4 regions of the Lysinibacillus sp. NPDC048646 genome follow, and region 3 is predicted to be linked to each of the others. Evidence: riboswitches for the same ligand, from Rfam matches in the RefSeq annotation. Region 3 holds a riboswitch; each other region holds the start of a gene.

What was found. A riboswitch is a leader RNA that binds a small molecule or an ion and turns the genes downstream of it on or off. The one in region 3 is predicted to bind S-adenosylmethionine.
Region 1: it holds a riboswitch for S-adenosylmethionine, as region 3 does, so the genes downstream of both, ACQKII_RS23110 (YezD family protein) here and metK (methionine adenosyltransferase) in region 3, are expected to answer to the same signal.
Region 2: it holds a riboswitch for S-adenosylmethionine, as region 3 does, so the genes downstream of both, metA (homoserine O-acetyltransferase MetA) here and metK (methionine adenosyltransferase) in region 3, are expected to answer to the same signal.
Region 4: it holds a riboswitch for S-adenosylmethionine, as region 3 does, so the genes downstream of both, ACQKII_RS06745 (O-acetylhomoserine aminocarboxypropyltransferase/cysteine synthase family protein) here and metK (methionine adenosyltransferase) in region 3, are expected to answer to the same signal.

Annotation. Positions count from the first base shown of each region.
Region 1 is NZ_JBNNLZ010000036.1:6,911-15,008, reverse strand. It holds gene ACQKII_RS23140 (TetR/AcrR family transcriptional regulator) at 42-629, shown strand; gene ACQKII_RS23135 (hypothetical protein) at 639-806, shown strand; gene ACQKII_RS23130 (hypothetical protein) at 1,017-1,211, shown strand; gene ACQKII_RS23125 (hypothetical protein) at 1,371-1,592, opposite strand; gene helD (RNA polymerase recycling motor HelD) at 1,995-4,331, opposite strand; gene ACQKII_RS23115 (hypothetical protein) at 4,761-5,018, shown strand; SAM riboswitch class I at 5,343-5,439, shown strand; gene ACQKII_RS23110 (YezD family protein) at 5,511-5,666, shown strand; gene ACQKII_RS23105 (ECF transporter S component) at 5,909-6,466, shown strand; gene ACQKII_RS23100 (hypothetical protein) at 6,487-6,681, shown strand; gene ACQKII_RS23095 (hypothetical protein) at 6,674-7,090, opposite strand; gene ACQKII_RS23090 (flavin reductase family protein) at 7,363-7,851, opposite strand.
Region 2 is NZ_JBNNLZ010000025.1:31,506-39,603, reverse strand. It holds gene ACQKII_RS20250 (GerAB/ArcD/ProY family transporter) at 1-677, shown strand, start outside; gene metA (homoserine O-acetyltransferase MetA) at 861-1,799, opposite strand; SAM riboswitch class I at 1,901-2,010, opposite strand; gene ACQKII_RS20240 (nucleotide excision repair endonuclease) at 2,521-2,895, shown strand; gene ACQKII_RS20235 (DUF3021 domain-containing protein) at 3,269-3,706, opposite strand; gene ACQKII_RS20230 (LytTR family DNA-binding domain-containing protein) at 3,711-4,151, opposite strand; gene ACQKII_RS20225 (CPBP family intramembrane glutamic endopeptidase) at 4,340-4,969, shown strand; gene panF (sodium/pantothenate symporter) at 5,246-6,691, opposite strand; gene ACQKII_RS20215 (YhdT family protein) at 6,691-6,954, opposite strand; gene ACQKII_RS20210 (DinB family protein) at 7,423-7,938, opposite strand.
Region 3 is NZ_JBNNLZ010000009.1:125,554-133,651, reverse strand. It holds gene ACQKII_RS12205 (alpha/beta hydrolase family protein) at 1-592, shown strand, start outside; gene ACQKII_RS12200 (vWA domain-containing protein) at 1,017-1,682, shown strand; gene ACQKII_RS12195 (alpha/beta fold hydrolase) at 1,849-2,679, shown strand; gene pckA (phosphoenolpyruvate carboxykinase (ATP)) at 2,726-4,312, opposite strand; SAM riboswitch class I at 4,515-4,633, shown strand; gene metK (methionine adenosyltransferase) at 4,964-6,160, shown strand; gene ACQKII_RS12180 (gamma carbonic anhydrase family protein) at 6,264-6,776, opposite strand; gene ACQKII_RS12175 (alpha/beta hydrolase) at 6,911-7,717, shown strand; gene ACQKII_RS12170 (alanine/glycine:cation symporter family protein) at 7,847-8,098, shown strand, end outside.
Region 4 is NZ_JBNNLZ010000004.1:39,652-47,749, forward strand. It holds gene ACQKII_RS06735 (DASS family sodium-coupled anion symporter) at 1-303, opposite strand, end outside; gene ACQKII_RS06740 (glycerol-3-phosphate acyltransferase) at 502-1,134, opposite strand; SAM riboswitch class I at 1,292-1,405, shown strand; gene ACQKII_RS06745 (O-acetylhomoserine aminocarboxypropyltransferase/cysteine synthase family protein) at 1,524-2,825, shown strand; gene ACQKII_RS06750 (hypothetical protein) at 3,328-3,714, shown strand; gene ACQKII_RS06755 (homoserine dehydrogenase) at 4,227-5,213, shown strand; gene ACQKII_RS06760 (DNA-binding protein) at 5,265-5,495, opposite strand; gene ACQKII_RS06765 (EamA family transporter) at 5,633-6,019, shown strand; gene ACQKII_RS06770 (response regulator transcription factor) at 6,188-6,880, shown strand; gene ACQKII_RS06775 (hypothetical protein) at 6,858-7,013, shown strand; gene ACQKII_RS06780 (histidine kinase dimerization/phospho-acceptor domain-containing protein) at 7,029-8,098, shown strand, end outside.

The DNA.
Region 1 (8,098 bases), on a different contig from region 3:
CATAGTATTTACTTACCGGTAGGTAAATGTGGAGGTATTGTATGCGAAATAAGGAAGAAACATTTAATAAAATTTTAGAAACGGCATACATTTTGTTTGCTGACAAAGGATTTGATAAAACGAGCCTGTCGATGATTGCGACTGAGGTTGGAATATCCAAACCTGCTATCTACTATTATTTTACATCCAAAGATGAATTAATCGCGTATTTATTTGAGGAGATCTGTAAGGACATTGAGCGAGGGAACATTTTTGACTACAGTGATATTTCCAGAACCAATTTTCAACACAAGTTATTGGAAATTGGTTACCAATCAATTGACGAGCAAGAGACAGATGTGCATTTCAATAAAATTTTTAATCAATACATGTTGTTAGCTTCCCGGGATGAAAAATATATGACGAGGCTTCAGGATATTCAAGCAGGTTATTTAAAGAGCTATCATGATTTATTTAATTATGCTGTAGAAATTGGAGCAATTAGCGATACGAATATTGAAACAAAAGCCCATATGCTCGCTATGGTCATAGACAATATAGGGAATTTCATGCTTACTGGCTGTAGATTAGATTACAAAGGCATATGGAAAGAAGCTGTGGAAAGTGTATGGAGAGAGCAATCGCGATGACGAAGGGACATGTTAGCAAACATTGATGGACTTGATTTTGCTCGTGCCATCGCCATGTTTGGTATGTTGATCGTAAACTTTGGTGTTATTACCGGCGCAGAGGGCAATGGTCCCACATGGATGATAGGGTTCCAAAGCCTTTTCCAAGGGCACGCTTCGGTACAGGTATCGCTATGATGACAGCCAAGGCAAGAGCCAGTGAATCCCATTTACTTCTACAACAAAGTAAGAAAACATTATGGAAAAGAGCTCTTTTTCTGTTTGGTAGAGGCCCCATTGAGCTAATGATGAGAAAAGTATCGAAGTAGAAAAGGTGCCTGCGTTTAGATAAGAGCAGGAAGAACCTTCCATTCCCCATTAACTTCATGTTTAAAAAGGGGTGAGATAATGGGTTTTTGGTATTTCCTCATACTATTATTCGGATTGTTTTTAGTTATCAAGGGGCTATTTATGCACAAGCAATCATTGTTCGTTAAAAAAATGGGTTTCTTATTGGTAGGGCTGTTTTGTATGTCATTGGCATTCTTTATGTTTTTACCAGGAAGTGCAGAAATAATTGCGGAATTATTGAATTTGAAATAAAGAGAGGGCGATTTTCATTAATTGTGCCACTCCAATACTAAATAAAAGGACACCCTAAATTAGTCATTTAGGATGTCTTTTTTCAACGAACTTCCTCGTTTTATTGGGGCTTGTTCCACATAATAATCTCTACACCATTAATATCGACTTCTCCAAGACTTAATGTGGAATGAATGGGAATAGTCCAAATGGATTCCCTTTCTCCTTTTCCATCGTATAATACTCAATTGTTGCTGAAGGGATTTCTTTCATTTCAATATAATTTTCAATATCAATGATATTGATTTCAACTTCGTTTATATCTTCAGCAGGACCTTTGTAGTTTTCTTTTGAATAAAGGTAGATAGCATTTTTATTATGCTTTAAATGTTGAATCGGCATTTTATAAAATTGTAGTTCCTCTGTCGTTTTTTATTCCTAAGCTTGTGATCGCTTCATAAAAGTGGGAAGGATGTAAAGGTAAAAAGTGAAGTACATCATTCCTTAAGCAATTCAATTTTGGAACTTGCTTTGGACGCTACTGTTTATTTAATCTCGGAAGTGTCGGATTTTTTTGTTTACAATGAGGTGTAAATAAGGACCAATGAAAATTTGGAGATTTTTAATATATTTTCTTCTTTTTTAATTTGTGTTAAGAGTGAATCTTATAACTGTATTTTTATAAGGCAAAAAAGCCGAAAAATATGTAAGCAGTGAATAAAAACTTACATATTTTCGGCTGAATAATATTATTCTGAATTAGGTGATTGTCTCTATGTGATTATCGTTGAAATTTCAACGAAGTCAAGCCTGGATGAAACTTTCCTGCAAGACGTTTCGCAATAATGGGGTCGGTTTACCTACACTGTAAAGTTGCAAATGATGCATAGCTCTGGTGCAGGCGGTATAAAATAGTCTGCGCTGGCTGTCAGCTCCGTATACTTGCTCCGAGGCGTCATAAATGATGACAGCTTCGAATTCGATGCCTTTGGACAAATAAGACGGTATGACAACAACTCCTTGTTCATACTCAAGTGAGCCGTTCTTCAAGAGCTTAATATCATCGATATTGGATAAGGCTTCATAAGCACTCTTACTTTCCTCAGCTGATTTGCATATGATGGCAATGCTGTTATAGCCAAGACTGCGCAAAGTTGCGACTTTGGATGCAATGCAGCGGTGCAGTTCTGCGTGATCGGGCAATTGTGTCAGCACAGGCAACTCGCCATCGCGTTCGAAAGGGATAATCCGTTCGCCGTTTGGCACTAGTCTGCGTGTAAATTCGATGATCGGTTTTGTGGAACGGTAGCTGCGCGTCATGTTAATCACTTCCGTTTCATCCTGTCCATATAAGCTGCTAAGGATGTGAAAATCCACCATTTCACTGGCATGGGCGAATATCGCCTGATTAAAGTCACCTAGTACAGTCATCCTTGCCGAAGGAAACAATCGTTTTAGAAACTCGAATTGAAATGGTGAATAGTCCTGTGCCTCGTCAACAAGAATGTGCTTGATCGAGCGATTGGTCTGAAAGCCTTGAATCAACTCTTGCATAAGTAAAAACGGAGTAGCATCTTCGTATAATAGTTTGCCTTCGTCTAGCATTTCTAGCGTCGCTCGACAAATATCCGCCCACTCCGCGGGTGTTTCCCCCTCTATCCACTGTTTGATCTGCAGGGGATCAGCAAAAAGCTGCTTATATATCCCCTTAATGTCGATGAAACCAAATGTTTGGACTCGTTTACGTAACGGCTTTAATTTCTGTTGAACAATCAATCGGGCAAGTGCCTCAGGTTCGATCTCATAGTCGGCAATCGATTCTCCTCTAAAACCGCTTTTTTTCGCTAAGTAGGAATGAGCCTTATCGTAATCCTCGTTGCTAAGCAGCTCGATTTTTTCCTGTATCCACGGCTTCGTCAGTTCAGCCTTTTGGGTTTCATTTATTTTCTTAATTAGCCAATCCTTTAACTTTTCAAGTCTATTATGGAAGCGGAGTGAAGTGTCGTTACTATAAAACCTTTCTGCTATTTGTTGAGCGGTAACAATCGGCGTACCTCTGAAGAGCAAGTCCTTGAAAAACAGTCCAGATAACTCTAACGACTTCCTATATGATTCGATCGCTTCGAAAAAAAGGGGTGATGCTTTGAATCGAATGCTCGCAACCCTTGACTTGTAGGAGGGGGTATTCGTAGCAGTTAAAACATATTCCAGTTGCTCGTAGGGATTTTCAACTTGAAACGCTTTACTTAACCGATGATCCAAGTATTCCTGAAATGTGACTTGCTGCATATTCTCTTCGCCAAGTTCTGGCAGCACATTGGACACATAACTGTTAAACATTGAGTTAGGTGAAAATAGAATAATTTGATCAGCATTCAGACGATCTCGATATTTGTAGAGCAAATAAGCAATTCGCTGTAGGGCGGCAGATGTCTTGCCGCTGCCAGCTGCACCGTGAACAATGAGCAGTCTCCCACGATCATGACGAATAATTCGGTTTTGCTCCTGTTGAATGGTCGCTACTATACTGTGCATATGTTTGTCAGTCCCTTTGCCCAGCACCTGTTGTAAAATCTCGTCTCCAATGGTAAGGCTGGTATCGAACATGGATTGGAGAACACCGCCGCGGATAAGATATTGCCACTTTTTCTCCAATATGCCTTGGAATACGCCTCCAGGTGTTGCATACTGAGCAGGGCCGGGCTGGTAATCATAGTAGACACTTGAGACCGGTGCTCTCCAGTCGTAGATAAGGAAATCATCTCCACTTTCATCCATAAGTGAGGAGATGCCAATATAGAATTGTTCCTGAGTTGAATTTCCTTCCTCGATGAAATCAATTCGACCGAAGTAGGGAGCCTTCTGCATACGGCGCAGCGTGGACAATCTCTTGGATGCATGTTTATGGGTGCTTTGGCTTACTGATAGTGCTTGAGCCTCTTGTCTCAAACCGATGATGGTCTCGAGATAATCGTCAAAGGTATCAACATTCACCTTGACTTCATCCCAAAAGTGTTTACGTATATTAACCAGTTCGTTCCGACGCCGAGAAGTTTCTTCCTCTAATTTGCTGATTTGCTGCGTTATCGTCTCTATTACACTGTCCACTCGTTTTTGCTCCTGCTGAAATTCTGAATCCATAGCAACCACTCCTTAAAAAATTGGGATTGACAAACGAAAAAGTATATTGTATAATCTATAATAGGGATATAATGCACATTATTATTTTTAAGCATATATCTATATAAATTTACCACAGGTTCTCATTTTTTTCAATGTATTGGACATGATTTCTATACTTGTGGATTCTTAATGCTTTTTGTTTTAACATACACCAATTGAATGCAAGAAACACGCACCCACTAGATAAGCGGGTGCTTTTTTGACTACAATTTTACGCTGAAATATATAAACCTTCATTAATTTCTGTTTTTTTTCTTATTTAACTAACAGCGTGCGATTGTTTTATAAGAACAGTTTAACGCAATAAGAATTGAACCTTAATAAGTTTCGCAACGAATATTTAGAAAGAATTAAAATCTTACGATTACTACGAAGGGGGAATGTAAATTGGTACAGATTATTTTATCTACTATACTAATAATTGCACTTATTTTTTCAATATCGGTTGTGGTTCAAAAAAGAAAAAAAGCGGGTATCACAGGGATTAAAAGTACTTTAACGACAATTTGTTTATATTTAATTGCTGTAACAAATCTGCTCGCTTATTGGTTTGACTTTATGGGACTATTGAATTGGTCTATTACGGTAATTTTGTTGATTTTAGGTGCTTATTTCACAAAATATATGCCAGTTCCAGCTAGATGATTATTTAACGAACGGAGGTAAGAGTTTAAGACACAGCTGCCGAAATCAAAGGCAGCTTTTCTTATTGAGCGAACGAACGAAGCAGGATTTTTTTAGATTAACGACTAATAAACGAGGCGGGTTTAGATTCGAATAGCTTTTTCTCTCCTGTATCCCTCTAAAGTAAAAAAACATCCGTTCGCTTAATTTTGACTATAAGCGAACGGATATTTTTTACAAAATGAACCATTTTACTTAATTTCATAGTAATCGTCTAGGTTTTGTAACATTTATATTGACAATAGGTTTTCAGAATTATAGAATTATTTCCAAGTGAAACGTAATACCTTATCAAGAGAGGTGGAGGGACTTGGCCCAATGAAGCCTCGGCAACCGATATGAATCGGTGCCAAATCCAGCAGAGTTTTCTAAGAGATAAGGGGGTCCATCGAATCATCATGATGCGTTGACCTCTTTTGTACAAAAAAGTATGAAAAAGAAGGGGTGTATCGAATGTCTCAAACAGCAAAGGTTGATGACAAGAAATTAGAAGTGATTGCCAATGCTATTCAAAATCTACAATTTGGCGAGGTGCATATCACCATTCAAGATGGTGTTATTGTGCAAATTAATCGACTTGAAAAGCAAAGATTTCCACAAAAAAAATAGCGAATAAACGCAGCTGACTAGAAATCTGGAGGCCACATCATAAGCAGGGATCATCCCTTTGCTTATGTGTGGTCTTTTTTTTACCCGCATGAACGGTCAGTAAGACGGGCGCCGAACTGACTGTAAAAGCCCGATTGGTTCAACGTACGATCCGTAGGTATAAAAAATACCCATCTGATCGAAGTGTTTCTTAATTAGCAGTGATTTAAAAAGGAGTGAGCATTTTGAAATTAAGATATTTCATGAATATTGGTGTACTGAGTAGTATATCTATTGTACTGATGTTATTTAATTTTCCATTACCACCGTTTCCCAGTTTCCTACAGGTAGATTTTAGTGATGTGCCAGCCTTATTAGCAGCAATGACGATGGGGCCAGTTGCGGGGATTTTAGTGGAGCTATTAAAAAATATGTTGGATTGGTTATTGTCAGGAAGCATGACGGGTGTACCGGTAGGGCATTTAGCCAACTTTACAACAGGCGTGTTATTCATCATCCCAGTGTATTTCTGCTATTCAAAAATTCAGCGTGGTAAGGGGCTTGTCATTGGTTTGCTTGCAGGTACAGTTTCGATGGCAGTTGGTATGAGTCTCCTGAATTATGTGCTTTTCCTACCGATGTACACCTTGTTTTTAGGAATGGAACCTGTGAAGGGCGATGCCTTAAAAGATATGATTGTTCTAGGGATTTTACCATTCAATCTCGTGAAAGGTGTCATTGTCATGATTGTGACAATAATAGTATTCCGCAATATTCGTGTTTGGTTGACCCAGCAACGCTTGAAATATAATTGTACATAGTAAAAACAGGAGGAATAATAATGACGACAAAAGTAGTTAAAAGTATTGAAGAAATCGCAATTTCGCTTGCGGAAAAATTTAAGGAAACAGCCGTTACGCGAGATCAAGCAGGGGGGAATGCTAAAAATGAGCGAGATTTAATACGGGACAGTGGACTTTTAAAGCTCTTAATTCCGAGAGGGACGTCCATGGTGAAATGGACGTTTTTTAATTGATATCGGCAAGATTCGTGTCTGTTAGGGCTTCGAATAGCTTTTGAGAATCTTCGTTGTTGAGGTGTACATATTGATTGTCACCTGCTACAACTTCTAATGTGTCTTTGTCTGGACTTATCCAAATGGAGTAGAGGATCGCCTTTGTTTGGATATTCGGATCGACAAATTGAAAAATGAATTGATAGTCAGCCTCTCTGGCCATATCTACTTTCATCTGTTGCCATTTCGCATTATGAAGTATCTTTTTTACTACATTTACTTTTTTTCGATTGGTAATTTCCTGAAAGTCCTCATACATACCAGTTTCATACTGTTTTTCCACGATTATTATTTGTCTTTCTATACCTGCGCAACTGGCGGTCATAAAGACCACTAAGATGAGGATGAGCATTTTTTTAAAGGGCAACATTGTTATTGTCTACATTCCTTTCCTTGTGTAAGATAATTCCTCCTCAAACAATAGAATTCTCGTTGTGCGATAGAACTTCCTGCTATATGAATGAAAGTGGGTTGATTCAACAAAAAAAGGAGTTACCTCAAAGTGTGAACTTGAGATAACTCTCTTCCGAATAGAAATAGAAGTGACCTATACGCATGTTTTTTGCACGAAAGCCAATGGTCTGCGTAAAATGAATAGTGAAGTCACTTATTTTTCTTAGCATATTACGATAAAGGGGTAGGTTAATCGTAAAAACTTGTAGGAATTTGACCTAAATGCCGACGATGATAGAGCAGTGGTTCTTTTTGCGCATTATCAATTTCCAAGACATGCCCAATGAATATTGTATGGTCACCTGCATCGACTTGCTTAAATGTTTCGCATTGTAATGTGGATAATGTATCATGTAAAATCGGTAAACCATGTCCGGAAGTTGACCAAGTTGTTTGGGCAAAACGGTCAGGAATTTTACTCGAAAATAATGTACATAAATGTGCTTGATCGCTCGCTAAAATATTGACAGCAAATTTGGGAGCTGCTAAAAATGGCGCATGAAGTTGTGATCTTTTATCGAGTGACCATAAGATGAGCAATGGTTCAATAGAAACAGATGTAAAGGAATTGACCGTTAAGCCAATTGGTTCGTTCGCGTCATTATAAGCTGTAACAACTGTGACGCCTGTTGGGTAATTGCCTAAAGCTTGTTTAAATGCTGTTACTTTGTCAGTCATGTCAATCACCTCTTGTTATTTTATCCCGCATAAACGGGCCGTATGACTCCCACTTCAAGATTTAAGTGAAGCAAAAAATATAAGTGGGAGATCAACCGCCCGTAAAAGCCCGATTGGTTCAACTAATAATCAGTGGGGATGAGGAAAACCCCCACTGATTGAAGTTTCACTTTATGATAAAAAGATGTTGTTCCACGGGCACAATATCTTTTTCGCGTGGTTCGGCGGTTGACTCACCAAATGGCAT
Region 2 (8,098 bases), on a different contig from region 3:
TGTTTATTTTTATAGTATTTGTTGTTTGTATTTCTCCAGAAATTAAAATTGAAAATATACAACCTGTATTTGAAGCTTCTTCGAAATCAATAATCCTTAGTGTTTTTTCATTTATGAGTATTTTTTCGTTTCCGATGGTCGTGTTATTAATGATTTTTCCCTCTATGGTCAATGTGCAAAAATCAGCTCAAAAGGGATTTTACATAGGCATGATTGTTGGAGGAATAGTATTAATTATTATTATTGCTCTCTCTATACTTGTACTTGGTGCAACAAATACATCTCAACGTGCCTTTCCAAGTTACGCATTGGCTCAAAGGATATCCATAGGGAATTTTTTACAAAGAATCGAGATTATTATGGCTTTTATGTGGATTACCTCCATTTATATCAGAACATTTATATATTTTTATGCATCTGTAATTGGCATTGCCCAAATACTGAAAATCAAAGATTATCGACCGCTAATTTTACCACTTGGTATGATTTTCATTGTACTTTCTCAAATTGTACATCCAAATATCGTTCACTCTAATAATTACAATAAGGAAATCTGGCCACTTTTTTCAGCAGTGTTCGCAATACTCTTACCAATACTCTTACTTTTTGTCGCTAAATTAAGAAAAATTAAAGGTCAAGAAACTGAAAGTCAATCGAAAAGTGAAAATTTATCATAAATTGCCTCCACAATTGTGTACAGCTCTAATTCCCTGTTACAACATGCATGTTTCTGCTGTCATTGTAGTATTTGTTTATGCATTATAAAGGGCTAACAGAATAGCAATATGAAAAGCCCAATTCCTCAGTATTACAATTGAGAAATTAGGCTATTTTTTAGTATTCCGTTGCGTTTACTAACATCAAATATGAAATTCGATATGGTCTTCTGCAAAATCCCATTCATACGGTGTTTCTTGGTATACACAGTAGTTTAGCCAGTTTGAGAATAACAAATGCGTGTGCGCTCGCCATGTATTCATCGGTTCATTTGATGGGTTATCATTTGGAAAATAATTAACAGGTACTGCAATATCTAATCCTTTAGCTACGTCACGACTATATTCGTCTGCTAGAGTTGTGGCATCATATTCAAGATGTCCTGTAATCATAATATTTTTATTATCTTTTGATTGGACTATAAAGACGCCCGCTTCTTCTGAATACGATAGTAAGCGTAAATCTGGATGATTGCGCACTTCTTCAATTGATACGGAAGTATAACGTGAATGTGGCGCTGTAAATAAATCGCTAAATCCACGTACTAAGTCCACCGTTAAATCAGTAATCACATGCGAATATACACCCGAGCATTTTTCGGGTAATTCAAATTTACCGATACCGTAATGGTGATAGAGTGCAGCCTGGGCACCCCAACAGATGTGCATCACAGATGTCACGTTTTTCTTAGACCAATCCATTATTTCTGATATTTCTTGCCAATAATTCACATCTTCAAATGCCATTTTTTCAACAGGTGCTCCTGTAATAATCATGCCATCAAAACGACGGTGACGCACTTCTTGAAAGTTTGAATAGAATAACTGTAAATGTGATTTACTGACATTCTTTGACTCGTGGGTTGCGGTATTCAAAAACGTAATATTAACTTGCAAAGGTGTATTACCTAGTAAACGAAGTAATTGTAGCTCTGTTTTTTCTTTTTCTGGCATCAAATTAAAAATTAAAATGTTTAACGGACGAATTTGTTGTGTTTTTGCTCGGTCCTCTTCCATAACGAAGATTTTTTCCTCACGTAAATGTTCTCCAGCTGGTAAGTTTTTCGGAATATTAATTGGCATGTTACATTCCCCATTTCGTTTATTTTTTTCTCTTTATGTAAAAATCAAAAAATCCCCCTCATTCCATAAGAGAAAGAATGAGAAGGATTTTATCACGTCCACTCTTATCTCTCAAAGGAAAAATCCTTTGCTGGAAGTAGCACCTTTCTAACTAAGTTAGAGGTTGCTGAAGCGTCATAGGGCCAAATCCCTCAGCTTCTCTTGATAAGATTATTTAATTAAAGAGAATTGTATCATGAACAATTAAGAATTTCAATAATACATAGAATATTTCGTTTATAGGCATCTCTATCTTGTGAAAAATGTTCATTATTACAATTATTAGTGTATTATTACACTAAACAAGGTACTAGGTACTTTCTCTGCTGTTTTGATGCTTTTTTTCTTTAGCATGGCTCACGCTGATAGCGATTATTTGCACAATATATGCTTAAGATATTGTCCATATGTTTTAAGAACCGCAGTTTCTATGCTCGCTTTCAATACGGTAAGCAAAATTGACTATAGTAGCATTTTGGCTATACTTGTCATTTGCTTTATAGCGCCAGCTGCTTAATGTTTTCCCAGATACGTTAAATTTTTTGTGATTCTGCTCATACTATCATTACTCTATTGAGCAACACTCATTTTAGCTTTTTGGCATATGTGATAATTGATAATAGCTACCACGTATGAATTATGTTAAGATATACCTTATGTAACAGAGAGGAACGTGAATATTTTGATTAAAATTGAACTACCAAAACCAGATTTAGTAATTCGTCAGCGCGAACAAGTGTTAAAACCAGGTGATGTGGAAATCACGCCTTACCACGGATTTATCGACTTCCATAAAATTACACGTGAAAATGGCGGCATTTTCTTTTTCTACAATGAGAAAAACGAACTTTTATACGTAGGGAAAGCACGTAAAATTCGTCAACGTATAAAAAAACACTTTGAAGACAATGTGTCTCCTATGAAAAAATACCGCGATGAAATTTTTAAAATTGAAGTGTACGAAATTGAAGATCCAATGGAACGTGAAATTTACGAAACATATGCCATTAACACTTTCCGTGCAAAATACAACCTTGATAAAGTGTTTTTTGAATAAAAAAATTAGAGGCTGGGACAAAAGAGAAAAAGTGTTAGATTGACTGCTGTCGATCTAACACTTTTTTGCTGTAAGCGTTGATGTCTGCTACGGCGGACGCTTTCCGGGGGCGTGGCCTGAGCCTGTAGTCTCAGGCGTCACGCTAATCCCCCCAGGAGTCGCCGCCTTCTCTACCATCAACTAGTGCTCTCTTCTAAATTTTCCTTCATTTTAGATAGCAAAAATTTAATAACTCCTTTGCTCCTCTTTCTTAAAATTTAAAGTTTTGTCCCAGCCTCCCTTTCTACTATTACAGAGGTCACAGGCTTTCTTTGTACGGGAGGATTATTTTGTTAATAAGCCTTATTAAATAATGAATTGCTTTCATGTAATACTATTGATTATTACTAATGTCTGTATGTTCAATGATTTTCTTCTTCATTTTTTTTACTTCCGCTTGACTATGTAAATAAAATAACAGCCAAACCAGTACAAAAAGTAATACACTAAATAGCAGCAATAGTATTGTTATTTTTATCGAAAATGTTGGAATCCATTTTAAAGAAAAGGCAACAACTATAAAAGTAGCTATAGCTATAAAAAAATGACAAGCACTTTGTTGTAAGAATGTTAAACGTTCTGTTCTATAGATGTATGAAGGAAGTATACAAGCAATACCCACAATAATTGATCCGAATACTTGTTGTGGGAAATTAGACATTACAGCTTGTAAAAACAAATCCCCGTTAATCCAATATCCAATAAGATTAACAGTAACAAAAACTGTACATCCCATACTTATACCGAACCCTAAACTCTTGAAAATGTTCATGTAACTATACCCCCAAACGCTCTTTAAATGTTTTTTTATAATTACGAGAAATCACTTCTTTTATGTCTAAAATAAGCTCAATTTCCATTGTTCCATTAAAGGAAGCTTCAATATTTCTGATTTTTCTAGGATTTATGATTGCAGATTTAGAAATCCGTATAAAATCATTACCTAGCTGCTGTTCTAACTCGTATAAAGGTTTATTCATAATAACACGATTACCATCGTCGCTATATAGTACTAATTCTTTTCCTTCCGTTCTAATTACAATTACAGAATTAGGTTCGATAATATGTACTTTATTGTTTGCAGTCCCTGTTAAAATTTGTTCTTCTTCTTGTTGTAAGAGTGAGATTGCTGCCTGTATCGTTGGCGTTAATTTGGATACGCAGATTGTTATGTAGGGTTCGTCGATTTGTGTATCAATTTTTATTTCTATCTTCATCTCTATCACCTCTCCCTAAAAATATAGCATAAATTACATTTCGAATAATGCAGGTTGTAGGTGATAAAAAGCATTTCACCTATTTATATAGACATGTTACTCGTAAAGTATTGTTGCTAAACTTTTTTGTCGCTATATTGGGCTTAAGCAAAAGCTATTTAAAAATATAACACAAGGAGGCAGCTAATATGAATGAGATAACAACGCTAAAAGAGCGAATAAAGACGGGATGGATATTAGTTGGCATATCAAGTATGCTTTCAACTAGTGTTATTTTTTGGTATGTAAATAATCCTAGGAAGTTTATTGAAAATGGATTGGGATATTCATCGGAAATGTTACTTAATTTACCTATGTGGTTTTTCACTGTATTAATCGTTATAGGGTACATTTCCTATACAATGATTGCGATACCTTTAGTAAAAAGTAATTTGTTAACATTTTCTTGGCTTAAATTAATTGGTATATGGGCTGCTGTTGTAACTGGAATAGTAGAAGAAGTTGTATTTAGACATTTGCTCATGGAATATGTATTATCTATTGGATTTTCAGATCTTTCACAAGTGTTAATTTCAGGAATTACGTTTGGGATTGCTCATGGTGCATGGGTGTTATTGCGAGGAGAGATAAAAATCGCGCTTCCAGCAATTCTTTCAACTACAATCTTAGGGTGTCTTCTCGCTATGCTCTATATTTATACTGGAAGGAGCACCTTTGCACCAATAATAGCTCATATTTTAATCAATATGGTAATAGAACCATGGTTAATGTTAGCGGCTGTTTCAGGAAAATGGAAAGTAAATAAAATTTTAAATTAATATTTGGGGGCTAAGATGAATTATACGCCTCTCGAAATTAAACAACTTTATTATCCTTAATTTTCATTTTATGAACATAATAAAGCTATTTTTAAACAACTTTAAAATCGCATATATAAATTGGTTAGGCGATTCTTGTCTTACTAAGTGCAAAATTAAATGACTTTATTATTCCTACATATATCAGGTAGTGGCAACGTTCAATGGTGAACAGGTTGCTCATTAATTCTTTCTAAATAGAAAACGCCGTAGATATAACATTTACGGCGTTTCTTACTAAATAAATAGTTTTTCATTTTTGAATTTATGCGCTGTACATAGACTAGCGACAACAAAGACAATGAATGAGGCGATAATTGGAATCGTCACGGTATGCATACCAAACACGGAAGGATAAAAACGGTCAATGACAATATACAAAGTCATACCAGTAATCATCGAAGCAATTGCCCCATATTTGTTTGCCTTTTTCCAATACAGCCCAAGCACTACTGACCAAATAAAGACAGCTTCTAATCCCCCAAAAGCAAATAAATTTAACCATACGAGTAAATCTGGAGGATTTAAGGCAAATACCACTACAGCTAAACCAATTACCGTTGTAACAATAAAGCTAGCACGTTTAATTTCCGCATCACTTGCAGTTGGCTTCACATAGTTTAAATAAATATCCTTTACAACAGTTGAGCTGACTAGCATCAGTAAAGCATTGACCGTAGACATTGTTGCCGCCATTGGGGCTGCCAACACAATGCCTGCTAGAAACGGCGGTAATACCTTTAACGTGAGCAGTGGCATTACCTTATCTCCAATTTCGATACCCGGTATGACTGGTCGTGCTAAGACACCAATTAAATGCATACCAAACATGATCGTCCCTATGGCAATAGTGCCAATAATAATTGCTAAATGCATGCTTTTTGAATCTTTATAGCTCATGGCGCGTACCGCAATTTGCGGTAGCCCAACGACTCCGACACCAATTAAAATCCAAAATGTAGAAACGTATAATGGCGTTAACTCACCTTCTGCTCCAAAGGGTGACACAAGATTAGGATTTTCAGCGACTAGTGATGCCATAATATTCTCAATGCCGCCACCCGCAATGATTGTCCCAATTAGTAAAATGACAGTTCCTATGACCATAATTGAACCTTGTACCGTATCGGTTAACGCTACCGCACGGAAACCACCTATAATCACATAAACTAAAACAGAAACCGCAAAAATAAAGAGTGCTGCTGTATAGTTTAGTCCAGTTAATGATTCGATTAAACGCGCACCACCAACCCACTGTGCCATCATCGCAGAAAATAAAAAGACGATAATACTAATGGCAGATAAAAAGACGATGACATGGCTTTTATAGCGTTCACGTAAAAAATCAATTAACGTAATCGCTTGATAACGTCTTGCAATAATGGCAAATTTCTTCCCTAATATCATGAGCACAAAATACCCCGCCGGTAATTGCGCCATCGCCAGTAGTACCCAGCCAAGTCCTTTATTGTATGCCACGCCTGGGCCTCCAATGAAGCTACTTGCACTACCGTACGTAGCAATCATGGTCATTGCGAGGATGAAGCCCCCCATTTCACGACCGCCTAGGAAATACTCCTGCAAGAATGAATTAGATGCACGTAGATGCTTATTCGACCATATCCCTATACCAAAAATGATCACTAAAAATAGGATAAGTGGAAAAATGACTTGCCATTGCATTACTTATCCACCTCCTCATCATTAAATGGTACCTCTTTGAAAAAGAGCTTCATGACAAGCCAGATTAGCACAATCATAAAGACGGTCCCAGCCATACAGCTGTAGAAAAACCAAGCCGGGAATCCCAAAATATACGTATAACTAGCTGGATCTCCAGTACCAAGCCCGTAAGCAAAGCCGTACCAAATAGCAAAATTGACAATGACGAGTGCAATGCCAATGAGCGCCTCTCGATGCGCATTTTTAAATCGTTGATCTTTCAAAATTATATCCCCCTAACCTACCCTATTTTACTGATATACACGTATTATGGGAAGCTTTGCGTAGAAATAGGAGGAAAAATAAATAGTAAGAAACCGTTGATTTCCGTTTCAGGTGCTCCCTTTTCACAGTCACGGCTCCAACTAATTTTTGCTGCCAGTCGCCGCAAAAATGGATTTTCCGCACGTGCTGTTCCTGCAGGTGTATCGCGCCTTCCATTCCAATCAATTTATATTGCTTACTGATATCCTATTCTGCTGCTAACCTGCTAAAAATACTTGAGGTGATGATAAACAAAATTCAGGGGGAATTTGAATTCAACTACCTTCAAAAACGACAAAATCCCCCGAGAGTTTCACCTCTCGGGGGATTTTGTTGACAGTCTGACATTTACACAATTCTTACTATGCTTTAGCAATATAGCCACGTAAATTATCATTTCGTCAATTAACAATTTTAAGCAACTTGAGCTAACTTGCCGCATCTACAAGTAATTTTATCTCTTTTATTTGTTCTATGTGACGCTGTTCATGCAAATATATTTGTTCAATCCATTGGTCAAGAGGTAGTTCACCTAAAGCAGGATGCTTCACTGATTTTTCCGCTAATATGGATGGGTCTTCTATAGCGCTAAGAAAAGTCTTCAATTTATTTCTTGAATCATTTAACATGTCGATCATTTGCTGAACTTCAAATGGTCCTAAGTCTGGCACAACGATTTTTGGCGCATTAAGCTTCTTCGTTCTATCCAATATGAATAGGTCTATTTTTTTACGTTCTTTTTGAATGTTCTCAACATCATTTAATCCCCACTCAATAGCCTTGATAGTTGCTTGTTCTACTAAAACTAAATGATGGCACACTTGTGCAATACTCCATATATCCATTTCAGGCTTACGATTAAAGTGTTCATCACTTAATAAAGTAATCTCCTTTACGAGGATATTTCTTGTTTCATCTAGCTTGTTATTTACTAATGTATTCATGAGATTCCTCCCTTCGCCACTATGTGCGTACTTAAACTGCTATTCTATATATATTCTCTACGATGAAGAGTTTCTCCTTGTTTTCCTTTACTATTGTACTATCTTTTCATTGATAAATTTAGTAAACGCGCTGAATACTATGAAACAAGTATCTTAGAAA
Region 3 (8,098 bases):
GGTCAGACCAGCGCGAGTGGCACAGTTTGCTGCACAAGGATTTATCGTCTTTGCGCCATATTATCGCGGTAATAGAGGTGGCGAAGGTCGCGATGAATTTGCGGGTCAAGATCGTTTCGATGCCGTTTATGGTGTAGATGTATTAAAACGATTTTGTAATGATAATATCCATGTATTTGGGTTTTCACGTGGTGGGATTATGGCACTTTGGACAGCCATTTTACGAAAGGATATTACTTCTGTGGTCACATGGGCAGGTGTTTCTGATGCAACCGCAACATATTGGGAGCGTACAGATATGCGACGTATGATGAAGCGTGTTGTAGGAGGCACCCCGAATCGTGCTCCTGAAGCTTACGATGCAAGGACCCCGTTATTTGAGGTCGAACATATTACAGCACCTGTCCTCATTATTCATGGACTACGCGATGAAAATGTTGATATTGAACATGCAAGACAACTAGAATTTTATTTAAAGGACGCTCAAAAAATTTATGAGACATGGTACTATGAAAAATTTACACACTTTTTCCCTTCTGAGGTGAATCGATTAGTAGTACGAATGCTATGTAATTGGATGAAGGTACAATAAATAGTATGGGGGCTGTCCAAAAAGTAAAAATCGTCGTAGACTTCTTTGGAAAAGCTAGGGCAGAGACCCAACAGGAAGATTATGGGGAACGAAGGCTAAAATTGTCACGTCCTCCTTGACAATTTATCTTGCTGACGCTTCGCTTTCGCACAAAAAACAACCTGTTGCTGACGCTTCGCTTTCGCACAAAAAAAACCTGTTGCTGACGCTTCGCTTTCGCACAAAAAAAACTGTTGCCCTGATGTGGCTCGTGCCTTGCCCGCGGAATGCGAAGCGGGTTTTTGCCATATAGGAAACGATTGTTATTGTTTGAAGGACTTTTGGGACAGTCCCCTCTTTTGTAGAAAATTAATGTGTATTTCCAAATTTATAGGAATGATATATAATTCAATTGTAATATATTTACTATTGGAGGTGTTGTGAAGTGAGTTCCATTAATTTGAAAAAGCAAACTGCTAAGCTCGTATTAGAGAAAAAGAATTTAAAGGGAGTTGTAGCACGTGTTGGAATAGTACTAGACATTTCAGATTCTATGCGTAAGCTTTATCGTCAGGGAGTCGTTCAAGAAGCTGTAGAACGAGTACTTGCAGTCGCGAGTCAGTTTGATGATGACGGGGCATTGGATGTCTGGGTATATGATAATGAATTTTCAAGATTACCAGCAGTAACAGAAAAAGATTTTGTTGGATATGTTGAGCGTGAAATTCTAAATAATGTAGGTGTACATAAATTTGGGCGAAATGATGAGCCACTTGTTATGGAAGATGTTATAAAAAAATATGTGAATGAAGAGCCAAGTCAAGATCCTGCATTTATTGTTTTTATTAATGATGGTGGATGTAAGAATGGGATAAAACGCTTCATTGTAGAATCATCTACTAAACCGCTATTTTGGCAGTTTGTAGGTATAGGGGATTCGAACTTTGATGTTTTACGTAAACTAGATTCGATGGAGGGGCGCTTCATTGATAACGCCAATTTCTTTCATCTAGATAGTATGGAAACGATAACTGATGAACGCTTATATGAGCAATTACTTGATGAGTTTCCAATGTGGCTGAAAGGTGCGAAAGAAAAAAGAATTATATAACCAAGATAAGGTAGCCGTTGAAGCGAAGAAAATCGTCTTTTGAGACTGCCTTTAATTATGTTCAGTGATAGTAAAAGAAAGATTTTGTACTTCCGCTTTTTATTTAGCTTTCTCTCGTGCTATCATTAATTTGTTAGAATTTTCTATTATTAGAAGGGGTGAAGGAATGGAGCAATTACTTGTGGATGTTGGTGGAAGAGATTTGGCGGTTACACTTGATGGGCAAGGAGACAATACCATTGTATTTTTACACGGCTTAACTGGACATCAGCATAATTTTTATCATTTAGTTCAGTTGTTAAAAGCAGACTTTAAAACGGTATCTGTGGATTTGGCAGGGCGAGGGGAAAGTGACCCATCAGAAACGAGTTCTGTATTACAACATGCTAAAGATGTATCCATATTACTAGAAAAGCTAGCAATCAACGAGCCGATACTTATCGGACATTCAATGGGTGCATTTATCACATCGATTATTGCTAGTGAGCATCCACATGTGAAAGGAGTAATTTACTTAGATGGGGCATGTAAAATTGACCCTGCACTTAGTGCAATACTACAGCCCTCACTTGGTAGACTGCACAAAACGTATTTGTTTAAGGACCAGTACTTACAAGAAATGCAGCAATTATATACAATGTTAGGTATCACATGGTCTGAAGAGATTGAGCAAGCGGTGTTGTACGAGGTTGTCGAGATAGATGGTATTTGGAAGAGTAGAATGCATGTCCAAAATATAAATGAGGATTTGCAAGGTTTTGCAGATTATGATCCGAAGGCAATAGCAGCAAAAGTTGCGAGTCCTGTGCTTTTAGTGATGGCGACCGGTGCAATTGGCCCATTACCTGCATTGTTTGCAGAACCGCTATTTCAAGATACAGTGAACTATACAAAAAATATTCAAACGTTTGTAACATCGAGCAATCATTACTCCATGGTAGGCGATAAACAGCCAGATATGAATCAGGCTATTTATGATTTTGTGAGATCATTATAAAGGAAAAAGAGGAGACGAATGTATTCGTCTCCTCTTGGCGTCTAACTTATTTTAATGGCCCACCAAGTTTTGTGATGGCTTCAGATACGTTTGAAAATTTCTTGAAGTTGTCGTTGAATAGACCAGCAAGTTCAGCAGCTTTTTTATCATAAGCAGCTTTATCAGCCCATGCATCGCGTGGGTTAAGCACTTCTGTTGGTACACCTTCAACAGCTGTTGGGATGTGTAAACCGAATACAGCATCTTGAATTGTTTCTATGTTGTTTAATTTCCCATCGATTGCAGCATGTACCATTGTACGCGTGTAAGAAAGCTTCATACGACTACCAGTGCCGTATTCGCCTCCAGTCCAACCAGTATTTACTAGGAATACTTGTGCACCGTGCTCATCAATTTTTTGACCTAGCATTTCAGCATACACAGTTGCTGGAAGTGGAAGGAATGGAGAACCGAAACATGTAGAGAATACTGGTTCTGGCTCTGTTACACCACGTTCTGTACCAGCAAGTTTTGAAGTGAAACCGCTTAAGAAGTGATACATTGCTTGTTCTTTTGTTAATTTACTGATTGGAGGTAATACACCAAATGCATCAGCTGTTAAGAAGACGATTGTTTTTGGATGACCTGCAACAGACGGATCAACAATATTTTCGATGTATTGGATTGGATAAGCAACACGAGTATTTTCTGTTAAAGAACCGTCATCATAGTTACATACGCGAGTCTCTGGGTCAACTGCTACGTTTTCTAAAACAGAACCGAAGCGAATAGCATTGTAGATTTCTGGTTCATTTTCAGCAGAAAGGTTGATTGTTTTTGCATAGCAACCGCCTTCGATGTTGAATACGCCGTTATCAGACCAACCATGTTCATCGTCACCGATTAATTTGCGGTCAGCATCAGCTGATAATGTTGTTTTACCAGTGCCAGATAAGCCGAAGAATAATGCTACATCGCCAGCTTCACCAACGTTTGCTGAACAGTGCATTGAAAGGATACCTTGTTCTGGTAATAAGTAGTTCATAATACCGAAAATAGATTTTTTCATTTCACCAGCATACTCAGTACCACCGATAAGGATGATTTTCTTTTCAAGAGATACAATGATGAAAGTTTCAGAAGCTGTACCATCGACTGCAGGATCTGCTTTGAAGTTAGGAGCTGAGATAACTGTGAAGTCAGCAACATGAGAAGCTAATTCTTCTTTTGTTGGACGGATAAATAATTGATGACCGAAAAGATTGTGCCATGCGTATTCATTAATTACTTGGATGCCAAGTTGTGAGTCTTTGTCAGCACCAGCAAATCCTTTGAATACGAATAATTCGTCACGTTCTTTTAAATACTTGACAACTTTTACATATAAATTGTCAAATACTTCAGACGAAATTGGTCGGTTTACTTTTCCCCAGTCAATTTTATCTTTTGTATCTGCTTCTTCTACCATATATTTATCTTTAGGTGAACGACCAGTGTATTTACCAGTTTCTGCACGCACTGCGCCATCTACTGTTAACATTGCTTCACCACGAGATGTAGCTTTTTCAACTAATTGTGGTACTGAAAGTTGAACGTTAATGTTCCCGCCGCTTAATAATTCCTTCAGTTCGTTTGCAATTTCTACTGAATTCATCGATTAAATACCATCCTTTTTTATAGTATTCCCTTGTGTTCGAGGGAGTTTTTCTTAATTTCAAAAATAGTATAACACAATTGCTTAAATAATCTATACTAATTCAGAAATTATTTTTGTGATTTTATTACTTTTCAAGAAAACGACATAAAACGATTGACAACGTTCTACCTTTTACGTAAGATGAGAAATTGAACGGATACTCTTATCCCGAGCTGGTGGAGGGTCAGGCCCTGTGAAACCCGGCAACCTGCATGAACTATTTCACGACATGCGTTGGTGCCAACCTGATGCAAGGGGAAAACCCTTGAACGATAAGAGTGAAAGGTTACGAAGTCATTATTCCTTTCCTCATGTATAGTACACGTGAGAAAAGGATTTTTTTATTTGTAAAAATGAATGTAAAGGTAAGTATATGCACTTCTTTCCTTATTATAATGACGGATCTTTCGAAATCCTCGTGTTAAAAGCAACAACTGTTTTTTTGTGCGAAAGTGAAACGACAGCAACAACTGTTTTTTTGTGCGAAAGTGAAACGACAGCAACAACGGCTTGGAGTTCAACCCTTTAGGGGCGAACTTGACATGTGGGTAATGAGTACCGTATTAATTTCGCAAATACTATTTGTAAGAGTAATAGGAGGGAAACCAAATGACAAACCGTCGACTGTTTACATCAGAGAGTGTAACAGAAGGACATCCAGATAAAATTTGTGATCAGATTTCGGATGCCATTTTAGATGCCATTTTAGCAGAAGACCCAAATGCACGTGTAGCGTGTGAAACAACTGTAACAACAGGCTTAGTATTAGTAGCAGGGGAAATTACTACTTCTACTTATGTAGATATTAAAGGCATTGTCCGCGATACTGTCGCTGAAATTGGCTATACACGTGGGAAATATGGTTTTGATGCTGAAAACCTAGCTGTACTAGTGGCGATTGGTGAGCAGTCACCTGATATAGCGCTAGGTGTTGACCAAGCATTAGAAGCACGTGAAGGTACTATGACAGATGCAGATATCGAAGCCATTGGAGCAGGTGACCAAGGGCTAATGTTCGGGTACGCTTGTAACGAAACGCCTGAACTTATGCCGTTACCAATAAGTTTAGCGCATAAATTGTCTCGTCGTTTAACAGAAGTACGTAAATCAGGTGAATTAGCATATTTACGTCCGGACGGTAAAACACAAGTGACGATTGAATATGATGAAAATAATGTTCCTGTTCGTGTGGATACAATTGTTATTTCAACTCAGCATGATGAAGAAGCAACACTTGAACAAATTCAAGCAGATTTAAAAGAATCAGTAATTGCACCAGTTGTTCCGAGTGAATTACTAGATGCTAATACGAAATATTTCATCAACCCAACAGGCCGTTTCGTAATCGGTGGACCAAAAGGTGATGCAGGTCTTACTGGTCGTAAAATTATCGTCGATACATACGGTGGTTATGCTCGTCATGGTGGTGGTGCATTTTCTGGTAAGGACGCTACAAAAGTGGATCGTTCAGCAGCATATGCAGCACGTTACGTAGCAAAAAACATTGTTGCAGCCGGCTTAGCAGAACGTGTTGAAGTACAGCTTGCCTATGCCATTGGTGTAGCACAGCCTGTATCCATCGCAGTAGACACGTTTGGGACAGGCAAAGTAAAAGAAAGCGACATCGTAGAATGGGTTCGTGAGCTATTCGATTTACGTCCAGCTGGTATCATTAAAATGCTTGATTTACGTCGCCCTATCTATAAACAAACTGCAGCCTATGGTCACTTTGGTCGTACAGACTTAAACGTGCCTTGGGAAAATACTGACAAGGCTGACGCATTAAAAGAGAAAGCTAGTCTATAAGTCGCTTTTCAAAAAAGCATAGATATGTTTTCATAAAGGTATACTTTCTTAAAAGGAAAGGGGACTAAGAATATTTCTTAGACCCCTTCTTTTTCATTAGAATTCATTTTTGCAAGGATTTGTAATACTGCCCTTTTTCTGCGTATTCGCGAACGATACGTTCCATATCTTCTTTGTCTTCAGCATTTAATTCACGTACAACTTTTGCTGGACGTCCTAATGCTAAGCTATTAGGAGGAATGACTTTGCCTGGAGGTACAAGACTGCCAGCACCAATAAATGCACCCTCTCCGATCTCTGCCCCATCTAAAATAATTGAGCCCATCCCTATCAAGGCATTTTTTCGAATCGTACAGCTATGTAAAGTGACTTGGTGACCAACTGTTACTTCATCTTCGATAATTAACGGGTATTTTGGACTTTGATGTAAGCAACAAAGGTCTTGTATACTTACGCGTTTACCAATAATCGTAGGAGATACATCGCCTCGAATAACAGTATTAAACCAAATTGTCGTTTCAGCACCTATCGTAACGTCGCCGGTAACGGTCGCATAGTCGGCAATAAAAACAGATGGATCGATTGTTGGTGATTTATCTTTAAAAGGATAGATCATAGAAATCGCCTCTTTTCTTTCTTTGATGTAATATTATCGTATCAAATACGCAACTTATTGGAAATATAAAATTAAAATGTGAAATATATTTAGTTATAATCATTGTGTAACTATTTTTTAGGAGGACTATGTGAATGTGGAAATGGGAAGCTGATGGAAACGCTAAAGCTGTGATTGCTATACTTCATGGTGCTTATGAAAATCACCGCTGGTATGCATGGCTTATAGAAAAACTTAGAATGGAAGGCTTCCACGTAGTCATGGGAGATTTACCGAATCATGGCGCAAACGCAACACTTGCGCGTGTCCATGATGAAGACTTTAAAGAATATAATAAATATACAAGGCATCTAATTGAAAATGCCTTTTCATATGATTTACCTGTTTTTTTAATAGGACATGGCCTCGGTGCAACATTAGTATTACATACGATGCACAAAAGAAAATATGAGTGTGCAGGGATTGTTTTAACCTCACCTTGGCTGAACTTGAAGTTACTGCCAGGGAAAATGTCTAATGCTTTAACAAGCCTAAGTGCCTTAACGGCAAATGTCAAAATAACACATGATATTACATTTGAAAAATTGACGCGCAATGTGGAAGGTAGGAATGAAATGAAAGATGATTTTCCCTTTAAGTCAGTTGTCTCGGTAAAATGGTATCGTGAACTACAACAAATGATGCGCAATTTAGTCATCATGTCTAAGGCAGAGTTTCCGAATATGCCAATGCTTGTTATGACAGGAGAAAAGGATGGCATTACTGAAACGAGACAGACACGTATTTGGCTACATCAACAGGAATTTACTGAATTTCAATTTAAAGAATGGGCGAAGTGCTATCATAATCTATTTCATGAGGTAGAGCGTGAAGAGATATTTGTTTATATACGTGATTTTATCAATAATGCTCTTCGTCGAATTGGATATATAATTGAATAAATGATTGCCCTCTAATATAAATAATGGTTCTTTAGACTATAGTTACTTGAAAAATAATGTTGTAATTTTCTGAAAAGTGTAATACTATAATTTCTAAATGGAAGGACATTCAAAATTTGGGGGGATTTAATGGAAGCTATCGTTGGAAAACTCAATGATATTTTATGGGGACCGTGGTTTATTTATGGTATTTTATTAATCGGACTATTTTTCTCAATTATTACGCGGTTCCTACAAGTTCGACACATTAAAGATATGTTTGTCTTAATGTTTAAAGGAGAAAAGTCTGATAAAGGGATATCATCTTTCCAAGCAATGTCAATTGCCTTATCAGGTCGTGTAGGTACAGGTAATATTGCAGGTACTGCTACAGCAATCGGG
Region 4 (8,098 bases), on a different contig from region 3:
ACTTAATGCCATTTTTAGCGCGCCTGATGTACCTAAATCTGTTGTGGGATCCTCCATTGAGGGGGCCAGACCTAGCATAACTGTCACAAGTGCGATAATCATGGCAGAACTGACAGGATACGATACGGCCTCGGTTACCCAAAGGATGACAGCAAAAGCTAAAATCGCTAGAGCGCGTTGGCCAGCTACAGGTAGGTCTCCACTACTTGGTAAAAATGTAATAATAATTAGTGCCGCGAAAGCTAGGCCAATCCATAATGGTTTTAAATTGCGTTTAGGTGCTGTTTTCTCGAGAGAAGACATATTAATTCATCCTTTCTAACGATAAATATGACGATAGTTTCCTATAACATCGGTAAGTAAAATGTTTTTTTAAGAAAGTAATTTTGTCTATTTATTGTAAAAAGTAAAAGAATGTAAAAAAATCTCTGTTTACAGCAATATTAAGTTATAACGAGAGAATGGATGGTCACAAAAAATACAATAATATCCAAAATCATATTATTTCTTTTTCTTAAAAGCAGAAGTTACTTTAGGTTCGGTACCTTGGAGTAATCGTTTAATATTTTCAATATGTAAGACAAGTGCTATGCCAAAAAGTAGAAGTGCAATTATTGTTGGACCTATTCCTGGAATCCATAAGTAAGTAGCTGTACAAAATACTACATAAAATTCAAGGACACCGACGATTAAATAGTTAGTGGCAAATGATAAAATGACAAATAATATGAGTGCAACTAGTCCGATTTTCCAATCGACAGCAAGCAAAATTCCTATAATCGAAGCGGTTCCTTTACCTCCATTGAAGCCCATATGAAAGGGGAAATTATGCCCTAAAATTACACCAGCAGCAATTGTATACGTTAAGAGCCAAATTTGTACGTCCGTTAAATGCGAAGTATTAGCTAAATATAGATGTACACCAATAATGGCGGCAACGCCTTTACCAATATCAATTAGTGCCACTAATATACCGTATTTCCAACCGAGCGAAAGAGTTGCATTTGAGGCACCTGGATTGCCATGCCCAGCCTTTTTTAAATCTACCCCCGATAAAAATTGCGCTACTTTTGAGCCGTGAAAACAGCCAATTAGATAGCCAACGATAAGACAAATTATCAAGGCTTTTACCATAAAAATACTCCTCTCAATAAATATATTTTAAAGTATTGTATGCGTTCATATTACGTAAAGGAGCAGACAGAAGTTTCAGAAAAAATGAAATTTTAGTGTTGACAGAAAAAAAGTCTATGTTTATACTGTGTAACAACGATGGAAATTGAATCACATACTCTTATCAAGAGCGGCGGAGGGATAGGCCCTATGATGCCCGGCAACCAGCAAGTAACTTACTTGCTAAGGTGCTAATTCCTACAGATTCTTACTTGGATCTGGCAGATAAGGGGAGGAAAACTTGCAACCGCAACCCTCTTCTTAACTGAAGAGGGTTTTTGTTTTCTACAGAAAATCCTCCTCATCTCCGGTACCATCGTAAAAAAATAACCATTTTAGGAGGAACAATAATGACTAATTTTAGACCAGAGACATTACTATTACACGGAGGCCAAGAGCCCGATCCAGTCACAGGCTCTCGTACAGTGCCAGTATACCGTTCAACAGCTTTCGTATTTAAAGACACTGCTCATGCGCAACGTCTTTTCGCTCTAGAAGAAGCGGGCAATATTTATACACGTATTACCAACCCAACTGTAGACGTTTTTGAAAAACGCGTTGCTTTATTAGAAGGTGGGACAGCAGCAGTAGCACTTTCATCAGGTGCAGCGGCTATCGCATTTTCAATTTTAAATCTTGCGGGTGCAGGCGATGAAATCGTAGCAGCAAGTTCTTTATACGGAGGCACATATAACTTACTAGCAAATACATTACCAAACTACGGTATTAAAACTATTTTTGTAGATGAGACGAACCCAGAGAATTTCCGTTCAGCCATTAACGAAAAAACAAAAGCCATATTTGCTGAAGGTTACGGCAATCCAAGTTTAAAAGTACTAGATGTAGAAACAGTAGCTAACATCGCACATGAAAATGGCTTACCACTAATTATCGATAGTACATTTGCTTCTCCATATGGCTCTACTCCAATTGATTTTGGTGCAGATATTGTCGTTCACTCAGCAACAAAATGGATCGGCGGTCACGGAACGACTTTAGGTGGTGTTGTTGTAGATGCAGGGAAATTTGACTGGACACAAGGAAGATTCCCTGGCTTTACAGAGCCGGATGCTTCCTACCACGGTATACGTTACGGTATCGATACAGCAGCAGCAGCGTTTGCCACAAAACTGCGTGTGCAATTATTGCGGGATTTCGGACCAACTTTAAGTGCTGATGCAGCATTTAACTTATTACAAGGTTTAGAAACGCTTCATTTGCGTATCCCTAAACACAACGAAAATGCATTAGCTGTGGCTGAATATTTACGTAACCACCCATCTGTGGAATATGTAAATTACAATGGTTTAGAGGATTTCGCTACCCATGAGTTAGCCAAAAAATACTTGAAAAATGGCTTTGGTTCTGTGCTTACATTTGGCATTAAAGGTGGACGTGAAGCAGGTCGTAAACTAATTGACAGTGTGAAATTATTCTCACACGTAGCAAACGTAGGGGATGCTAAATCATTAATTATTCATCCAGCATCTACTACACACCAGCAGTTATCTGCTGAAGAATTAATACAGACTGGAGTAACCGAGTCGCTCGTTCGCTTATCTATTGGCTTAGAAGCAGTAGAAGACATCATCACCGATTTAGAACAAGCGATTGCACAAGTAACTGCAGCTCAACAAGAAGTAGAAGCGTAATCCTTAGTAAAAATAATCGTTCAGATAAAGATGCTTGCGTGTTGTAATGTTTACGTATTTTCTCATTTGAAAAGCCTCATTTGGCAATACGTGAAACGTTGCTACATGAAGTAAAAACCCCATTCGGTTGTTTGTCTGAATTTTTCAATAAATAATACCTAGTAATTTTATAAGCATTATTGACATACTTAAAGCCATGTTGTATACTAGGGATTAAGTTAAAGGTTCGAAGGCTACCAACCAAGAACGACAGTGAATTCATTTACAATAACATCTGATCTCATTCGATAGTTGTTCATTGTTAGAGCGTATAGGTCATAGGCTCTGCAAGAAACACACATCCTATTGATTTTAAAGGTAGTCGATGCAGTGATGGAAAATGAAAAAATAAAATTGTTTTCATAAGTGCTCCCCCACTTTTGAATATATAGCAAGATAAGAGAGTAGTCGCATAGCCAGCTGCTACTCTCATCCAAAAAAAATCGAAAAAGGAGTGTTTGAAATGGGAAATGTTTATAGTGCACATAACGTCGCGTCTTATTTTATTTACGAATTAAATGAAAGTCATGAGTTTGTGAACAATATCTCCATTCAAAGCTTACTGTCGATAGTTGAAAAAAAATGGCATCAAACTTTTGGGCATACTGCTTTTAAGGAAATTGTGAGTACTGAAGAGAAAAGCTATGCAGTGAAAGAGGTTTTTGAGACCTATCAAGCATATGGTACAAGTCATATTTCACTACCAGCAACAGAGTATTATTTGAAATATGGTACATTTCAATTAGTTGAACGTACATATTCTGTACCAAACTTTACACAAGAGGAAGAGATTCTTGTGCAAGTAGCTTTAGCTCATTACCGCTATCTATTATTAACAAAAGCAAGCTAAATCTCCCTTATATAATATCAGCTCATTCTCTACTGCTATAGGGAATGAGCTTTTTTGTTAATCACATTAAAACAGAAGTGAATTTGATTTAACTATAATTTGTGTAGATAGACAGGAAAAAGAAATTTTGTGAGATACTTTAATTTGTATACAGTCTCGTATGTAAAGAAAAATATTTTTGTTACTATCTTCAAAAGAACAATTCTATAATACGCCTTTACATACATATATATAATAGAAGAAAGACGTAATTTTTTTATAAAGGAATCGTCAATTTTTGTTCAAAAATTATAGAATAACCGAAAAAGCGTATAATAAAGGGAATGAAACCGATTTCTTTTGCACATCTAGAGAAAACAAATGTCCATCCTAGAAAGATTTTTCTTGTGCAAAGCATTTATTTACGTTACAATTTTCTATAAGTTGAATTTTGAATTATTTGAATTTGTGTGAGGCACAGATTTTTATCTTCATTAAAACCGCGGAAGTGTACGTTGGAGGGAATAACAGGAATGGCAACTATAAAGGCAGCGATCTTAGGATTTGGAACAGTAGGTCAAGGTATTTATCATATTTTAAACGAAAAGCGGGAAGAGCTTAAAAATAAATTAGGTATTGAGTTAGAAGTAGCGAAAATTTTAGTTACAGATACTAGCCGTGAACGCGTACCCGGTACTGCGCATTTGATGACAACAAGTATGGATGAAGTTTTAGCAGAGCCAGGTATGCAGGTTGTTTTTGAAGCAATCGTCAATGAAGAACCGGCTTTTGGCTATTTGAAGCGTGCTGTTGAACATAAATGTCATGTGATTACCGCTAATAAAGTGATGTTTGCAAAGCGTGGTTTAGCGCTACAGGAACTTGCTAAAGCAAATGGTGTCTTTGTTGGATTCGAGGCAACAACAGCTGGTGGTGTGCCTGTCATTAAAACGATGAAAAACATTTTACTTGTGAATGATGTAAGTCGTATCCAAGGCGTTTTAAATGGTACATGTAACTATATTTTAACGAAAATGCGTGCAGAGGGTTGGTCCTTCGACAATGCTCTAATAGAGGCACAAAAATTAGGCTATGCCGAAGCTGATCCATATAATGATGTCTCAGGTCAGGATGCCTTCAAAAAATTAATGATTTTAAGTGCATTAGCATTTGGCGAACAACCAGACTGGGCTGATGTTGAAGTAATTGGTATTGATAGTATTTCGGCTGAGCAAGTAAAAGATGCATGTGAAAAAGGCTTGCGTTATCGCCACGTGGCAGAGGTTGAAAAGCTTGCTGATGGTCGTGTAGTGGCAAAGGTTGGTCCACAACTAGTGGATAAAGAACACCCACTTTACCCAGTTGACGACGTGAATAATGCAGTAGCGTTGGACACAAATTACATTGGTACATTAACGCTTGTTGGACCAGGGGCAGGTATGTATCCAACTGCAAGTGTTATGGTTGAAGATTACGCAGAGATTATTGGCAAACGAGCAGGTTTTGTCGTAACGATATAAAAAAGTGCCAGGCACCCAAACAATTCTGAATTGTTTGGGTGCCTGGCACTTTTAGTCTTCATCTTTGATATCGATATCTTCAGGGATGGGTGTATTACGCCAAATTTCAATTTCCTCTTTAATGCGCTCTAATTGTTCAAAGTAAGTGCTAAATTGCCCGCTATTAATAAGTACTTGCGTGCCATCATAGACAGAACGGATACGTCCTTCGTAAACAAGACGTAGTACCTGATGTTCTAGCATACCAAGGTCAATAGCTGTTTCTTCAATTGTTTTGTACATATTGCTCGCTCCTTTTGTTGTTATTATTATAACTTTTCTTTAACGGAAAGCCTAATAACGAACGAAAGAGAAGAGGGAAAATAGTAATTGTCTATTTTTGGATAAATCTGTATAGTTAATGATTAGGATGGTATAGATTGGAGGAGCCAAATGATACTATATCCGTTTTTTGTACTGCTAGCGTTTGTGCTGGAATAACCTTTGCATTTTACGCAAATTTTAGTAAAAAGCTAATGGCACAGGAAGAGGCATTGCCAGCAGTGGCAATGACATTTTCGATTTGCGCATTATTGTTAGCACCGTTTTCGATGAACGGCGGTTACAGCTGGTTATTGGAAGTACATAACTTATGGACAATGCTCTTTATGGGGGTCATGTGTACAAGCGTAGCCTATTTATTATTTTTAAGTGGTCTTCAGAAGATGAGTTCTTCTTCGGCCGTAACATTATCACTAGCGGAGCCTTTAACTGCAGCGATGCTTGGCGTATTCCTTATTGGCGAATACTTAAGTGTGACGTCCTGATTCGGGGTAGCGATGCTGCTTGGTGGTATTGTTGTCCTAACAATTGGGGGAAGAAAAGTGTAATTCTGTTATATAGATGAGCAAAAGCTTAAGAATTTCTTCATTTTTATGCTAGCTGGTTTTTAAGATTTGAAAGGTACACTATTATTTGAGAGCGAGGTGTATATCATGACGAAGTTAACAGTTCTTGTAACAGATGACGATCAAGATATTCGTGATGGTATTGAAATTTACTTAAAAAATGAAGGCTACAATGTAATGAAGGCTGCAGATGGTGTAGAGGCAATAGAGAAGCTTCAGAACAATGAAGTCCATTTAATTATTTTAGATATTATGATGCCGAATATGGATGGCATTACGGCAACTTTTAAAATCCGTGCAGAGCGCAATATTCCAATTATTATGCTGAGTGCGAAGGCGGAGGACGGCGATAAAATTCATGGCTTATCCGTTGGGGCCGATGATTATGTCACGAAGCCATTCCATCCATTAGAGCTTTTGGCACGTGTGAAATCACAGCTACGACGTTATGTACAACTTGGGACGTACAATGATGGAACAGCAAAGGTCGAAATTGACGGGCTTGTACTAGATGAGGATGCCAAAGAAGTTATTTTGGAAGGTGAACCCGTTCGACTAACGCCAATTGAATATAAAATTACAGAACTACTAATGAAAAATGCAGGGCGTGTTTTTTCGATTCGAGAGATTTATGAGCGTGTTTGGAATGAAGAAGCTTACAATGCTGAAAATATTGTAGCTGTACACATCCGTAAAATACGTGAAAAAATTGAGGCAGATCCGAAGAATCCGCGCTATTTAAAGGTGGTATGGGGCGTTGGCTATAAAATGGAGAAATAAAATAGAACATTATCTAACAATAGCAGGTTTTGTGGCTGGGGTTATCGGCCTTATCTATTTTGGCGTTTATGCCTATCAGATGGTAAATACCCGTTCGTCTGAAATGCTACAATTGCTGGAAAGAATTTTTTAGAGGGGAGTCATTTTAATGATAAAAAACTGGAAATCTCTTCTCACACTTGTTTGTTTAATTTGGTTTATTTTTGGGGTCTTTACATTTTCCCAGATAGGCTATCAGTATATAGGGAAGTCATATTTTCAATCTGAAAATTTTCAGCATGAGCTTGATAATTTTCAATCCGAGTTGGGACCGTTGGTATTGAATAGACCAAATGCTGATGAATTAAAGAGCAAGATAGAAGTCACAGCGAATGAAATTGAAGAACATCGTAATTACTATGGTTCACTAAGTGACCAGGTAGCAAGTATTAAAGCGCAATATGAGGATCGCATTCAAGAAGCGGCTGATGTCAACGCGACTGAATTGCAGACCAAGCTTGAAAACGAGCGGGATGAAAAAATTAAAGACATTACTACTAATTTTCAAGATGATGAATATGTTCGTAAGAAAATTAAAGCTGAAAAGGAAGCGCTTGTTGATCAATATATAAAATCTGCGCAAGAGGAAGCTAAAAATTTCGCTAAAAACTATAATTATTGGTCTTATGAATTAACAAATACTGAAACCGGAAAAACGTTTCGCTCAGGTAATATTTCTGATAGTAGTGCATACAAAGTAAAGTATGAACAACAACACCCATTAAGTACTTGGAATATAAGTGATAATTTGAACCATATTTTTTATAGAACGGAAGTCTATTTAGATTCAGATCCATTCAGGGAATCCACCGATTACACAGGTACTATGACAATTTCTAAGGCAGCAGCACAGTCAGCGGAAGTAATGGAGGGTTATGACCGTTTTACACGTAATCAATATATGTTTTTTATCATTTGGATCACAAGTATCATAGCGGCAATCTTTACATGGAAAGGACGTAAAGAAGTGCTTGGAGCGGTGCAAGGCTTTAAAGAGAAAAATAAAATTGCAAAGCTACGCATTGATATACAAGTCGCTATATTATTTATTACTGGCTGTACGTATTGGTTTACATCGCATAGTGCCTTCGAATCAATTGAATATGCTTACCAATCCAATTATGTACATTTTTTAATTGATTTTCTATTAACATTTTTAGTTTTAATCATTATCGGTAT